3 regions of the Thalassotalea montiporae genome follow, and region 3 is predicted to be linked to each of the others. Evidence: predicted binding sites of a transcription regulator. Region 3 holds the regulator's gene; each other region holds the start of a gene.
What was found. The regulator LexA, encoded in region 3, represses DNA repair genes until DNA is damaged. The targets are predictions, from matches to a motif close to TACTGTATNNNNATACAGTA.

Region 1 (5,250 bases), on a different contig from region 3:
GATTCTAAATCATCTTTATCCCATTGAATGACAGTCCGCTCTGCCATGCTTGCATTTTCAACTGGCACTAGTTCATACAAAGGGCCAGATGAGATAATAAAGCCGCCAACGTGTTGAGACAAATGACGAGGAAAGCCTTTTATTTCATTTACTAACTCAATGAAATGTTGGCTTTTTTTTGAATTGGAATCTAACCCTAACTCAAACACTTGAGTTTGCCAGTCCAAGCTTTTATCACGTCGATTAATGTTCTTGATAAAATATTCAAGCTGAGTTGAATGTAAACCTAGTGCTTTGCCGACTTCTCGAATTGCACTTTTAAGGCGATAAGTAATGACTGTCGCAGCTAGTGCGGTACGTTCACGACCATATTTTTGATAGATATACTGAATGACTTCTTCACGCCGTTCATGCTCAAAATCGACATCAATATCCGGTGGTTCATCTCGCTCTTTACTAATAAAACGTTCAAATAATACTTCAATCTTGGTTGGGTCAACCGCAGTTATTTCTAAACAATAACAAACAACCGAGTTAGCCGCAGAACCTCGGCCTTGATATAAAATTCCCTGTGCTTGTGCAAACATTACAATGTCATGAATAGTTAAGAAAAAATAGGGATAGTTGAGCTCCTCTATTAAATCGAGCTCTTTATGAATTAACTGCTGAGTATTGGGTTTAATGGCACCTTCAAAGCGTTTAGCCGCTCCTTTTTCTACTAATTCACGTAAATGAGCAATGGCCGTTTTACCCGCAGGCACTAATTCTGCTGGATATTCATATTTCAGCTCTTGTAAATTAAACTGGCAGCGTTTAGCAATTTCTATTGATTCATTTAGCCACTCTTGTTTGAACAATTTACGTAATTTTGCCAATGATCGCAGGCAGCGCTCGCTATTAGATAAACGCTTATCGCCAAGTTCATCAATGGAAATGCCATCTTTAATTGCTGTTAAAGTATGCTGAAGCTTTAAGCGGTTTACTGTGTGAAAGAGTACCCCACCACAAGCTGTCACAGGTAGATTAAGTTGCTTAGCAAGTGATAAACAATGCGTTAAATGCGCAGATTCATTGTGTAATAATTGTCGTTGTACGCCTAGCCATGTACGAGAAGAATGGTGTTTCAATAGCCAACTGCCCCAATGGTAATCACTTTCTTTACCTGCTGGCAGCCATATAACCAAGCAATGTTTTAATGACATCAGATCCCATTCTTGAAGACTATAGTGGCCTTTTTCTGTTCGTCTTCGCGCATTGGTGATAATACGACAAAGCTCAGCATATGCTTGGCGATTTGGGCACAGCAGTACAACTTTCAACTCACCTTGAAGTGAAAATACGCTGCCAACGATGAGTTGTATTGGTAGTTCATGCTCTTTAATCGCTGTATGAGCGCGAACAACACCTGCAACAGAGCATTCGTCGGTAATTGCGATGGCGTGATAACCTAGAAAGTTTGCCTGTACTACTAGTTCTTCGGGATGAGAGGCACCTTCAAGAAAAGAAAAGTTACTTTGACAAAATAGCTCGCTATACATGATTTATTACCATTAGTTACCAAAAACGCTCTAATCTTTAGCTAAATAGCCCATGAATAAACCACTGCTGATTGTGATCGCGAAATAGCCAAAGCCAACGTCCCTGCTCGCTCCGACCAATGAAGTAATCACGAACAACCTGATAATCATCCCACCAGCCAGCAATAATACGCTCTGGCGCAGAAACTATTTTTACAGGCTCTTTCAATGGTGATGGCGTAGTTAATAAGAATGTTGGTCTTAGTTTTGTCGATGATGGCTGGCTATTGACTGAAAACGGAGGGCATAGCTGATTGGCGATTTCTGGTCTAGCATCTTGCTTAGTCGCTAAGCCTTTTACTCGCTCTTGCCCTAATTTTGCGATCAAGTTAGTGACTAATTCTTGCGCTGACAATTCTCCTTGAGACCCCAAAAACAAGTCATTAGCTTGTGTTCCTTTTCTGGTGAGCCGTTTGGTTGTTAAGGTTAATCCAATAATGGGTTCAACAAGCTTAATTGAAGCTAAATTTAGTTCTGTTAAGGCCAGCCATTTATCCGATTTATATTCACCTTGTAACGCGGTAATGGTTAATACAAGGTTTTCACTATTGCGTTGATGTAGACATAAGTTTAGCTCTGTGGCGAGCATATCTTTCAATCGTAGATGCTTTTCTAGTAGCAAGAATTGTTTCAATAGCGGCTTAGATAAGTACTGCTGATTGCTCACTTCATAATACAATTCAAGGTAGTGTTCAAAAGGCTCAGGTGGAATATAAAACTGAACCGGATGTGGAATTTTCCCCGTGAGTTGGCCAATATAATGAACAACTTCAACATCAAATCGCGTAGAAAGCTCAGCTAATGGCACCTTGAGCAAGTCACCCAAGTGGCCAATCCCGACCTTTTGCAGACGATTAACCATGTTGATATTTAAATCGGTATGAACAAGACTCTGTTGCTTAATTTGCCTAGTCAGCCAGTCTTGATTCTCGCTCAGTTTATCTAATTTCTGTGTCGCCAAAAGCTTAGCGGCAAAAGGCGAATAAGCACAGGCGTAGTGATATTCGAGCTTTAGTGTATTTAGGTGCTGCGACAACACTTGCCAGTAATGTGCTAGATCTCGATATAAGCTCAACATGTTACTCACACGCAGTAATAAGCCATTAGCAGCAAAGATCGTAATATCGGCTGTTTTGCTGTAAAGCCAATGCGCAATATGCTTTAGCAGACGCTCCTCAACCTTTTTATCATACACTTTCACCTCAAGTTCATGACAAAGTGAAGCTGCCGTACCTAGCCCCATACCAAGGTTAATTCCTTGGTTTTTTGCGTATTGATTTAGTTGAATCACTTCATTACTTTTTTCATCAACAATAATTAAAGCTTGCTGAGCTGCCGGTTGATAAATAGAACTAAGCTGTAGTGCAGGAAAATGAAGATAAAGCCACAAGTTCATTATTAGCCTGCTTTTATTTGCGGAAATTCAATAACGTTATCTGCTTTGTTAGGCATGATCAGAGCTGGCCATTGATTTGTCATATCAATACTAAATGATGAGGATGGCCAACCAAGTTTACGTTTGTTAATACGCGCAGATAATCCTTGCTGTTGAGGGGCAAGTGAAAGGCTTAGCTCAAGCGGTAAACCAACAGATGCAGTGCTACTTTCTTGTAAAACAAACAGCAAGCTATTCCCTGTTTCACAGGCTATTTGTAAGCGTTTTGCCTGATGCAATTCAAGTGGCTGATCAGCCCACATGACCAAGGTATGACAAGCACCACTACGTAAACAGTGCTCAGCAGCCCATAACACTTCTTGCCATCGTTCTGGGGTAATCAGTAAAAAGTTATCAAGTGATAAACCATAATGTGCTAAGGCTTCGGCACTAACGATGCCGAAAGGGTTAACAAACACCACTAACCGCTCTTCTGATATTGCCTCTTTAAATAAAGGTAATAGCAAACGCAGTTCACCGATCCCGTATGAGGTTTGTATTTCATTAACACCAATAGAAAAGCCACCATTTAAGTGGTGATCTAACTCACTGAAACCAGTTGCGACTGATGTCAGTGAGTTTCCTAGCGTACTGTTACCTCGCCATACTAATTTTTGATGCTGCAAAAGCTCTATTATTTTGTTCATTACCGCACACCTGTTTATTTATACAGTATAAGATGAAATGCCTTTATTTGCTAATGATAACTCCATGATACTTTAGGTAAGCATTATCAAATTTAGCTACTGTTTCTTGATGAAAATATGAGTGGAGGATAAGCTGAGTAGTAGAATTTGATTTAACAGACTAAGAATATTCGATGCGATTACTAAAGACTCTAATACTATTAGTTTTTTCTATACTGCTTAGTTCATGTAACTCAGAAAGCAACAATAAAATGAACGGGGGTTACTCATGGTGGTCGGGGCCTTATATTTCAGATAGCAGTTCAAATAGCACTGATTTATTAGTGACAGGAGTCAACAGAAAAGCTTCTAAAGGAGTGCAGTGGGTTGCAGAAGTTAGTATGGTAAATAATTCTGTAGAAGTATTAAAAAGAGTCGAGCTTAATAATAATTTCAAGCATGATGAGCATAACGCCCCCGCTATATTAAATATTGATTCGAATATTATAATTGCTGCGACTGGCCATGCTAATGAGAGTGAAACTTGGAAGCAAAAGGTAATTATTTATACGGGTAACAATATTAGCAATCTGAAGCAACAAATCATTACTACGCCAAGCTTGGTTACTTATGTACAGCTCCAGTATACAAATAGTACAGTTATCATGTATAGCCGAATGTCTGATTTAGGTTTTCACTTTTCGACGTCAAATGATTTTGGCCAAACCTGGTCACCATGGAGACCTCTTCTACAAAGTGCCTACGTTATTTCATCGAGTAACTCGGAGTCACTCGACTTTTATACTGGCTCACATCCAGCCTCGGGAAATAATCAGATATCTTTCTTGTCAGAACCATCTCAGAGATTCGTTACGTCAGCCAACGATCTAAATAATGGTGCTACAATCAATATCGCATTTGCTACACGTAATGCTGATTTAGAGTCTATTTACTCAGCAGATAAAACTAAATCGTCTCGTATTCTTGATGTACTAAATCAAGAGTCATCATTAGCTTTAATTTCAACTCACGATGAATCATCAACAGAAAATTGGGAGCTTTCAATTACGGTAGTTAGCTCGGAATATACAAACCAAGGTACCTATAGTATTGGAGACAACATTGGAGTTCTTGGGCGTCGAAATGAGCCGTTAAACTCAGGTTTTTATGTACTTGGAGCTTCTTTTATTTCAGAAGAAAACGGTATTGTATCCATAGCATTAATTACTAAAAATATTGATGACTACCAATTAAAACTAATAGATTTTGACTTAAAATCAGCTTTAGTTATTTCAGAAGAAGTTGTTTATTCATCAAACAAAGTGATTTATCGACCTGTAGCTCATACATCAATATCAGGCACAAAATACATTATGTTTAACGAAGCTGACTATTGGAACAACTATCTTGAATGGCGAGCCGTGCAGCGGATAATTGCCATATAGGATCAAATACTTATTTTACGTGCAAAAAAACGGCTCGAAGTGAGCCGTTTTATGTTTCAATGGTTTTGTTGACGACGATTTAACGCTTAAGCTTACGTCTAAAACCAAATGCTGACAGTATTGCTAATAGCCCAGCGCCTAAACCAGCACCTTGACGCTCCACTCTG
Region 2 (5,250 bases), on a different contig from region 3:
GTCGATCAGCAAATACATTGCCTAGTTTCCAACCCCTCTGGTTAAGAACTTTCGCGCCATGGCGTTGCGGTAAATGAATATAATGATCTTTTAGCTCAGGCAGCGAAAAAGCTTCATCCATAAACGCGAAATAATTAGATAAAAAGTTATGGAGGTAAAAGCTCGATACGCCAGCTGGTGAAGGGTTATTGTAAAACTCAAGCGCTGGGCCACCAAAATACCCAGGGCCAATCCAATTGACAAGAAATGGGGTTATTCCCACCACAATAAGACCATCAAAACGAGTATTATTCACAATATCTTCGACGAAAATCGCAGGACTAGTACCCGGTAACGCTAACTGTAATGGCCTAGTCCCAAAACCTTGCTCCAAAATATCAAGATCTGCTGCCCACAATATTCTGCTAGAGCCAGCAATAACGATCCGGAAGTCGTTTGGCCCATCAAGCTTGCGGCGCTCTTGCGCCCACATTTCTTTAAACCCAGTTTGATAGCTGCCCGGAATATGGTGCATTGAGCGCGCAAGTAACTCCCAGCCAATAAAGACAATAAACGAGCATATTGCAGCAATAAGCATAACTTTCGCCCATGGCTGAGCTGGCACATCTCGGTAAGGAATGTCAGTTTTAGCCGACTTAGAATTGGAAGTAGATGAATGCATTTCCGGTTCCTTGCGTAAGGATTATCGCGCTGATCATTAGCGTCAAACATAAAACCGTTAACCATACTGGAAATTTGCCAACCACAGACTCCAAAGAGGTGTCTCGCATTTTCCAGTGGGCGAATAGCAATAAGCTGATGATCACGCAAACTTCAATGATATATAAGTTCGGCAGTGGCGTACTGGCGTCAACGGGCGCAAAGCCAAACATGGATGAAATTAGTCTTCCTGAAGTGTCAAAGTCGGCGGCACGAAAGAAGACCCAAGTGATATTAACCGCCAAAAATGTGAAAGCTGCCATTAACAGGTTAAACCAAAGCTGTTTATTTAAGCCGAGATGCCCCCAGCGGTTGGCGCAAAGCCGCTCGATAGCAAGATAGCTGCCATGCAAGCCGCCCCAAACAACGAAATTCCAGCTAGCTCCATGCCAAAGGCCACCTAACAGCATAGTTAACATGAGATTGATGTATGTTCGCATAGCACCTGAGCGGTTGCCCCCGAGCGGAATATAAAGATAGTCTCTAAGCCAAGAAGAAAGCGATATATGCCATCGACGCCAGAAATCGGAAAAGCCAATAGCGGCATATGGAAATCGGAAATTAGTTGGCAGTGAAAACCCCAAGCACAAGGCCACCCCAATGGCTGTGGTTGAATAACCAGCAAAGTCAGAGAATATTTGCCCAGCAAAAGCAAAAGTGCCTAACCATGCGTCTACAAAACTCACTGCTTGCTTTTGATCATAAACGGTCTCAGCAATCGGCGCTAAGAAACCGTCAGCAATGACAACCTTCTGAAACAAGCCCAAAATAACTAACACTAGCCCCCAGCAAAACTGATTAAGTTTAGTGAGATGAGGTGCAGCAAACTGTGGAATGAGATGTCTGGGGCGAACAATGGGCCCCGCAACTAATTGTGGGAAAAAGGTAACAAATAAGGAAAAGTCTAAGAAAGATTTTGTAGGTTCAGCGCGCTTAAAATAAATATCTAGGCTGTAGGCCATGGTTTGAAACGTATAAAAGCTGATCCCCATGGGAAGAATAATTGACCATTCAGGCACCTGATAGTCTACACCCACGCTAAGCATCAAATTTTGCCAGTTTTCAAGTAAGAAGCCACCATATTTAAAATACCCTAAAATGCCTAAATTGGTGGCGAGACTAAACATCAGCAGTAACTTTCTTTTACTTTGCTTTTGCTCTTGAAAAATCCATTTCGCAACATGCCAATCCACCAAAGTAGAAACCCACAAGAGAACGACAAATGGTGGATTCCATGCCGCATAAAAAAGATAACTCGCCACCAGTAAATTGGCTTTTTTAACCGTCCAAGATAACGGGGAGTAATGAAGTGCGAGTACCAGCGCAAAAAAAACTATAAAGGTGAGAGAGTTGAATAACATGCTTGCTGTACTCCGGTTGGTACAAGCTGTTTACAAATAGACAACTCCTAGTAGGACTGAAATGAAAACATGTTGATTTTAGATGAAGTTTAGCAGAGAAAAGCTCACTCTCAATATAACTGTAATTACGCTAGCTTCCTGTTTGTAATAATAAAACCAATGAGCAAATCATTATACGATTAAGACTAAGCGCTATCGCAGGCAAGGAATAAGCACTATTTGTTAGTTACAAGTATCGTCGATTACTTATTACCATGAAGTAACGTGCTCTTGCCAGATGCTGCAGCTTTGCTTTTACTAGCAACTAACTGATTGAAGGACACTAATAGAAAACAATGTAAACACTGACTTAGTCAAATACTAAGCCTAATTGTGCTGTCTGCTCTTCGGGGGCTTGTAAACCAATATGGATACCCAACAATCGTACTGGTTTACCCTGCCCACGATGCAGCGCTTCTTTTAACAGTTCATTCAGCAGTGGCAAGCTAATTTCATGGCTCTTTTGATCTTTGGTGGTTTGAACAAAATCATTAAATTTAATTTTTACCCCAAGCTTGTTCATTCCAGAGTTTGCTAGATACTTTTCTGAACGGCGATAAAGCTCGGGCAATAACTTTTGCGCCATAATTTCGCTAAGCTCATCATAGCTCGCAATATCATATTCAAAGGTGCGCTCAACCCCTACAGATTTTCGCACGCGCGACACCTGTACTTCACGCTCGTCAATACCATGGCTACGCGCCCAAAGCACTCGCCCATATTTGCCAAATTGACTAACTAAGTAAGCCTCTTCAGAGCGACGAATATCACCGCAAGTATTAAAACCTAACTGACTGAGCTTTTCTGAAGTGACCTTACCGACACCAGGAATTTTACGCAGCGATAAGTTTTCTAAGAAATCCCAAATGTCATCTGGGGCTATCGTACACTGGCCATTGGGTTTATTCAGGTCGGAGGCAATTTTGGCGACAAATTTTAATGGTGCAATACCCGCTGAGGCGGTGAGTCCGGTTGCTTTAACGATTTCTTGGCGAATTTCTTGAGCAATTAAAGTGGCAGAGCCTTGATGTAATGTCGAATGCGAGAGGTCCAAGTAAGCTTCATCGAGCGACAGCGGCTCAATTTTGTCTGTATAACGTTCAAAGATGCTGCGAATAATCTCGCTGACTTCTTTGTACACTTGCATTCGCCCTGGCACGACAACTAAGTCAGGACATTTTTTACGAGCCAGCGCAACTGGCATTGCCGAGCTCACACCAAACTGGCGGGCAATGTAATTACAGGTTGATAGTACGCCTCGGCGATCTGATTTACCACCAACCGCAACAGGTTTATTGGCTAATGCTGGATTGTCTCTGATCTCGACCGACACATAAAAGGCATCCATATCTATATGGGCAATTTTTCTTTGCATCGTTACCTTAAAACTCTGCCTAACAAATACTGAATACTATTCGAACCTAGCCGCTATGTAATCAGTAACTACTGAATGAAACTCGGTCTCTACCTTTATGTCTAATAGAATTGAAGAGAACATAAAAAAGAGCTTAACTGTATATTAATACAGTTAAGCTCTATCTAAAACTTAAAACTCATTATTTTATTCTTATAAATGGAAAGTCACTCAGCCCTTCTGCACCACCAGTAGAGTAACACCCAAATTGATTTTTACACTGACTGTTTGGTAACCGTGAGCCCAACGCTTTGGCAGGGCGTCGATAGAGTACTAGTTGCTCGGTTAGCACCTCTTCTATCGGCGGCGAAGTTATAGTAATAACTTCAGTTTCATCATGTGGCCATACCAAGCTACCATGTTCATTTTTAGCTAAGGGTTGGTTAGCTAGTGCTAGGGAAAGGTCAGGAAAGCTCTCCGCAGTGATAGGCTGTGATGTTTGAATTAGCTCAATCACGGCTGGCATATCAGGGTGATTATCTTGATAAGACTTGGCTAGATAGCTATCTGCTTTTACCAAGTCGTGCAAACCAAAATCTTTACTTAGGTAAGCAATACCTAGTAAAAAATTTGCGTTTTTATAATTTTTTTTGGCAGCGGTTTCTAAATAACGAACACCTTTGTTTAAATCTTTGAAACCTGGGTCACTGAGATAAACAAGACCGGCTTTATAGTGAGCGGCAATATCGCCGCCTTTTGCTGCTTTCTTATAATAATGCAGTGCTTTTTTGATATTAGCTTCTATACCATAACCCGCTTGATAAAGCTGACCCAACAAGCTCATAGCACCGGCATGACCGCGCGTTGCCGCTGCTTGATATTGTTTAAAATACTCAGCACAAGTGTCGGTATTACATTCAGTTAATTTACTCGCCTTGGCTTGAAATACCAGAGTACAAGTAACGATTAGTACTAAACTTAACTTATTCACATTTTTTTCCTTCTTAGTTAGCCTTCCTAGTTGGAAATACCCTTTCACAATACTAAAAATTGAACAAACAACAAGGTCACTAAAGCTCTATGTGATTGATGGCCGATTATTTGTGATCAGCCAAGATGTTATGGCTATTCGACGGGTATAAAAAAGGCCGCAAATGCGGCCTTTTCAGAGATTAGATGGTGTATTGCTTACAGCGTTTTAATATCAATGCTGTTTTTCGTCATAGCGGCTTTGCGCTCTCGCTCTTGACGTTTTTCGCAAGGGTTATCACAGTTACAGGCTTTATCGATCCCTAATGAGCCTAAACCACCGCAGCTGCCCGCCAATGATTTTTGCTGGAAGATATAGCCCACCGCCATTCCAGCAACGACTAACAAAAAGAAACCAAGCGTAATTAAAAATAATGTCATCATAATTCCAAGCTAACCCAAGCAATCGGTTGTGCCCAATAGCCCAGTATGTCTCACTGAACTATTTCAAAACTTAAAAACAGTGCGATTTTACCGCATTTGTTACATCAACACCATGTTCAGCGATGTTGCGCTTATAACTATTTAATACCTCTTTTAAAAAGCAATCTAACAGACTAAGTAACTAGTTTACCGACTGCCTATTTTAAAAACGGCATAAATTTCTTGGTATTGATCTCTTCAAAACCCTTATCGGTTTTACTGATCATCATTACCGCCAAGTCGTGCTTCTCAGCAAAAGCTAATCCCTTTTCTGGCCCCATTACCATAATGGCTGTTGATAAGCCGTCAGCGGTCATTGAAGACGGATGAATCACAGTCACCGAC
Region 3 (5,250 bases):
AAAAAAGGTGATTATGACGCGGTGATTTTGGCGGTAGCACACGACGAGTTTAAAGCGATGGGGGCTGAGCAAATTCATGCGTTAGGTAAAGCGACACATGTCTTGTATGACTTAAAGTGTGTGCTTCCCAAAGACCAAGTTGATATGCGTCTATAGAGCAGAGTGTATGAATAAGTACGAACAAATATGCCAAGAATTGAAAGCGCAGCCTAAAACTTGGTTAATTACAGGTGTTGCTGGCTTTATCGGTTCTAACCTTTTAGAAGCCTTACTAAAACTAGATCAACGAGTTGTTGGTCTTGATAACTTCGCCACAGGCTATCAAAAAAACCTGGAAGAAGTGAAACAACTCGTTTCATCAGAGCAATGGCAGGCGTTTACGTTTGTAGAGGGCGATATTCGCGATGTTAGCACCTGTTTACAAGTATGCGATGGTGTTGATTATGTTTTACACCAAGCAGCTTTAGGCTCTGTGCCGCGCTCACTGGCAGATCCAATTACCTCTAATGCAGCCAATGTTACAGGCTTCTTGAATATGCTTGAGGCAGCAAAACAAGCAAATGTTACGAGCTTTACTTATGCCGCCAGCAGTTCTACTTATGGTGATCATCCGGCATTGCCTAAAGTTGAAGAGAATATTGGCAGCCCACTTTCCCCTTATGCGGTAACAAAATACGTTAATGAGCTTTACGCGAATGTCTACGCTAGAGCTTATGAATTTAATTGTATTGGTTTACGCTACTTCAATGTGTTTGGTTGCCGGCAAGATCCTGATGGCGCATATGCGGCGGTAATTCCAAAATGGACTGCTGCCATGATTAAAGGCGACACTGTGTTTATCAATGGTGATGGCGAAACCAGCCGTGACTTTTGCTATATCGACAATACCGTACAAATGAATATTCTAGCGGCCACCGCGCCCGCTGAAGCGAAAAACGCGGTATACAATGTTGCACTTGGCGATAGAACGACGCTCAACGAGCTTTATGCATCTATCAAGCATGCCTTATCAGATAATAGTGTTCAGATTGCAACAGAGCCTGAATATCGAGATTTTAGAGCGGGTGATGTTAGACACTCGCAAGCTGATGTTTCTAAAGCAAAGTCAGCACTAGGATACGATCCAAGCCATCGTATTCAACAAGGTATTCTTGAAGCTATGCCTTGGTATTTGGCGAATGTAACCTAGCCTTTTGGGAATATTGCAAGCCAGCATATTCTCTCGCCTAGATCGTGCGTTTTAAATTGGTCTTGCATATCCATACAGTGTGTATATACTTACAGTAATGCTGTATGGATATCAGGAGAGGACCTGTATCGCTATGAAGCCATTAACCGCACGACAATCTCAAATATTTGAGCTTATCAAAGATAAAATTGCTGATACTGGCATGCCACCAACACGAGCTGAAATTGCCGACTTCTTCGGTTTTAAATCAGCTAATGCTGCTGAAGAGCACTTAAAAGCACTAGCAAAGAAAGGCTACATTGAAATGCTGCCAGGTACTTCACGTGGTATCCGGTTAGCCGATGCATTTGTTGAAGAATCTGGTTTACCGTTAATTGGTCAAGTTGCAGCTGGTGAGCCAATATTGGCGCAAGAGCACGTAGAAGATCGTTATCAAATTGATGGCAATTTATTCCAACCGGCTGCAGATTACTTGCTGCGTGTTAACGGCGAGAGTATGAAAGACATCGGTATTATGGACGGTGATTTATTGGCAGTGCATCAAACAACTGATGTTCACAATGGCCAAGTCATTGTCGCGCGGGTAGAAGATGATGTTACTGTGAAGCGCTTTAAACGCGAGGGTAATGTGGTTTATCTGCATGCAGAGAACGAAGAATTCGCACCAATAGAAGTTGATCTAACCAGTCAGCACTTTAACGTTGAAGGTATTGCTGTTGGCGTTATTCGAAATGCAGATTGGATGTAAGATAAAGCATCTCTTTTCAAGGTTTATTTTTTTATCATTAGCTAGACGAATAGATTGATAGTCTTTTGTTTAGTTACCTGACCTATATTTTTCTAATTAAGCCAGCGAATTTCGTTGGCTTTTTTATGTCCAAAAAACCTATCACTACTAAACTTTCTAGTTGACTGCATCCCCTCTCAAGCGCTTGATAGCACATAATTTAATCGACGCGGGGCTCTTTTATTAGAGCTCATACTCTACTGATAAATAAGGAAAAAATAATAAGAATTGATCATAAATCACTAGATCTTGATTAAAAATTGAGTAATTCTAGGTTGTAAAGTGCGCAAACAATAATAACGAATAAAACATAAGAATAAGTGATGTGCGCACAACAACTACATTACAACATACATCACAACACGATCTGCAAAGTAAGCCCACGTCGAAAGTTTTACTATCGACGGCTTTGATGTCTTTGTTATTCAACAGGGTAGAGGAGATGTCGAGTGAAAAGACGTAACCTAGGTTGGCTGTTTTTGGGGAGCATTTTTAGTAGTACGTTGTTTTCCAGCACAGCTTGGGCGGAGATGGAGCTGAACTTAACCAAAGGGGTTACCGCAATCAGCAATGAGGTTTATGACCTTCATATGCTGGTACTGTGGATATGCACCGTAATTGGTATTTTAGTGTTCGGCGCAATGTTTTGGTCGATGGTATTCCATCGCAAATCAAAAGGCGTTAAGCCTGCAACTTTCCATGAAAGTACCAAGGTAGAAATACTTTGGACTGCCATTCCCATTGTTATTCTCATCGCGATGGCAGTGCCTGCCACTAGCACATTGATTGAGATGGAAGATAATGATAACTCAGACATTACCATCTTAGTTACAGGTTCTCAGTGGAAGTGGCATTACAAATATTTTGACCAAGGTATTGAGTTCTATTCGGTGCTTTCGACACCAAGAGAACAATTTGACAATCGCGATGGCAGTGGTCAAACAAAAGGTGAAAACTACCTATTGGAAGTAGACAAACCATTAGTTATTCCCACTAATAAAAAAGTCCGCTTCTTAATTACTTCTGACGATGTTATCCATTCTTGGTGGGTACCTGCTTTCGCAGTTAAGCAAGATGCCAACCCTGGTTTTATCAATGAAGCGTGGACTAGAGTAGACGAGCCTGGTGTCTATCGAGGCCAATGTGCCGAGCTTTGCGGCAAAGATCATGGCTACATGCCAATTGTTGTCGAGGTTAAATCTGAGGCAGACTATGCCACTTGGGTGAGTGAGCAAAAGCAATTGATTGCTGATGCCAAAGCCGCGGAGGCTGCCTCGCTTAACGCCAATGTTTCGATGGATGAGCTAATGCAGCTCGGTGAAACCACATATACCGCCTACTGCGCCGCTTGTCATCAGCCAACAGGCTTGGGTTTACCGCCAGCATTCCCCGCACTTAAAGGCAGTGTTGTTGCAACTGACCCAAATCAAATCGACCAGCATATTGCGATTATCCTCAACGGTAAAAACGCTATGCCAGCCTTTGGTAAACAACTGTCGTTAAAAGAAGTTGCGGCGGTCGTGACCTACGAGCGTAATGCTTGGGGTAACAATACAGGAGAGAGTGTTCAAGCGAGCGACGTCAATGCATTAGCTGGCGGCGAAAGCGCTGCGGCAACTGTCGAGCAAGAATTAGAAACTATGTCGCAAGTAGTAAATGCTGCTACCAGCGAATTAGAAACCTCACAACCGGCAACTGAAGATTTAAGCAAAACCTACACACGTGATGAATTAATGGTGCAGGGTGAGGCGGTTTACATGAAAGCCTGTGTTGCTTGTCATCAGCCAACAGGTGCTGGCTTACCACCAGCTTTCCCTTCATTGATTGGCAGCCCAATGATCCTGGGAGATGTTACTGCGCATATCGATATTGTGTACAACGGTAGTAAGAAAAATCCCGCTATGCAGGCATTTAGCGGTCAGCTCACGAAAACAGAAATCGCCGCTGTGGTGACCTACGAGCGCAATGCTTGGGGCAACAACACGGGCGATGTCGTGCAACCTGCAGACGTTGATGCTGTAAGTGCTAAGTAGTCGTATAGCTAGGGAGGAAAGATTATGACAACTGATGTAATTCATGATGATCACCACCACGGCGACCATCACGATCACAAGATAACAGGTATTAAGCGCTGGCTATATACCACTAACCACAAAGACATAGGCACGCTCTATTTGTGGTTCTCATTTATTATGTTTTTAACTGGCGGCGCTATGGCTATGGTGATTCGCGCCGAGTTATTCCAGCCAGGCTTACAAATTGTAGAGCCAGACTTTTTTAACCAAATGACCACTGTGCATGGTTTGATCATGGTGTTTGGTGCCATCATGCCGGCCTTTACGGGCTTGGCAAACTGGATGATTCCGATGATGATAGGTGCCCCTGATATGGCACTTCCACGTTTGAACAACTGGAGCTTTTGGATATTGCCATTTGCATTCAGTATTTTACTGGCATCCTTCTTTATTGGCGGCGGAGCACCTAACTTCGGTTGGACCTTCTACGCACCGCTATCCACCACTTACAGCAATGGCAGCACGGCATTCTTCGTGTTTGCTGTCCACATTATGGGGATATCCTCCATTATGGGGGCGATTAATATTGTTGTTACAATCATGAATATGCGCGCGCCAGGCATGACTTACATGAAGATGCCGCTGTTTGTTTGGACCTTTTTTATTACTGCTTACTTACTTGTTGCGGTAATGCCGGTGCTCGCGGGTGTTGTCACTATGGTGTTAACTGACACCTATTTCGGCACAAGCTTTTTTGATGCTGCCGGTGGCGGTGATCCGGTCATGTTCCAGCATATTTTCTGGTTCTTTGGTCACCCCGAAGTTTACATTATGATCTTGCCGGCTTTTGGTATTGTCTCAACCACCATTCCAGCGTTTTCTCGCAAGCCGCTCTTTGGCTATAGCTCCATGGTATACGCTACGGCTTCTATCGCGTTCTTATCGTTTATTGTTTGGGCGCACCACATGTTCACAACGGGCATGCCACTCTTTGGTGAGCTTTTCTTTATGTACTGTACGATGCTAATTGCGGTGCCAACTGGGGTTAAAGTCTTTAACTGGGTAGCGACCATGTGGCGCGGCGCAATGACTTTCGAAACCCCCATGTTGTTCTCTATCGCGTTTGTCATTTTATTTACTATTGGCGGATTCTCTGGGCTGATGCTGGCGATGACTCCAGTTGATTTCCAATATCACGACACCTATTTCGTGGTTGCTCACTTCCATTACGTGCTAGTGACTGGCTCGTTATTCTCAAT

Region 1: imuA (translesion DNA synthesis-associated protein ImuA) is a predicted target of LexA. The motif match lies at 3,668-3,687, and genes of this name have one in related genera.
Region 2: dinB (DNA polymerase IV) is a predicted target of LexA. The motif match lies at 3,610-3,629, and genes of this name have one in related genera.

Annotation. Positions count from the first base shown of each region.
Region 1 covers NZ_JBQRUO010000004.1:109,345-114,594, forward strand. Annotated here, with positions in the region: gene ACSLUR_RS13325 (error-prone DNA polymerase) at 1-1,538, opposite strand, end outside; gene ACSLUR_RS13330 (Y-family DNA polymerase) at 1,576-2,973, opposite strand; gene imuA (translesion DNA synthesis-associated protein ImuA) at 2,976-3,659, opposite strand; gene ACSLUR_RS13340 (hypothetical protein) at 3,911-5,083, shown strand; gene ACSLUR_RS13345 (DUF3466 family protein) at 5,163-5,250, opposite strand, start outside.
Region 2 covers NZ_JBQRUO010000001.1:530,581-535,830, reverse strand. Annotated here, with positions in the region: gene ACSLUR_RS02230 (PAZ domain-containing protein) at 1-661, opposite strand, end outside; gene ACSLUR_RS02225 (MBOAT family O-acyltransferase) at 636-2,060, opposite strand; gene dinB (DNA polymerase IV) at 2,410-3,474, opposite strand; gene ACSLUR_RS02215 (tetratricopeptide repeat protein) at 3,656-4,444, opposite strand; gene nqrM ((Na+)-NQR maturation NqrM) at 4,642-4,863, opposite strand; gene ACSLUR_RS02205 (FAD:protein FMN transferase) at 5,064-5,250, opposite strand, start outside.
Region 3 covers NZ_JBQRUO010000007.1:144,457-149,706, forward strand. Annotated here, with positions in the region: gene tviB (Vi polysaccharide biosynthesis UDP-N-acetylglucosamine C-6 dehydrogenase TviB) at 1-156, shown strand, start outside; gene ACSLUR_RS16980 (NAD-dependent epimerase/dehydratase family protein) at 167-1,189, shown strand; gene lexA (transcriptional repressor LexA) at 1,323-1,937, shown strand; gene coxB (cytochrome c oxidase subunit II) at 2,507-4,009, shown strand; gene ctaD (cytochrome c oxidase subunit I) at 4,034-5,250, shown strand, end outside.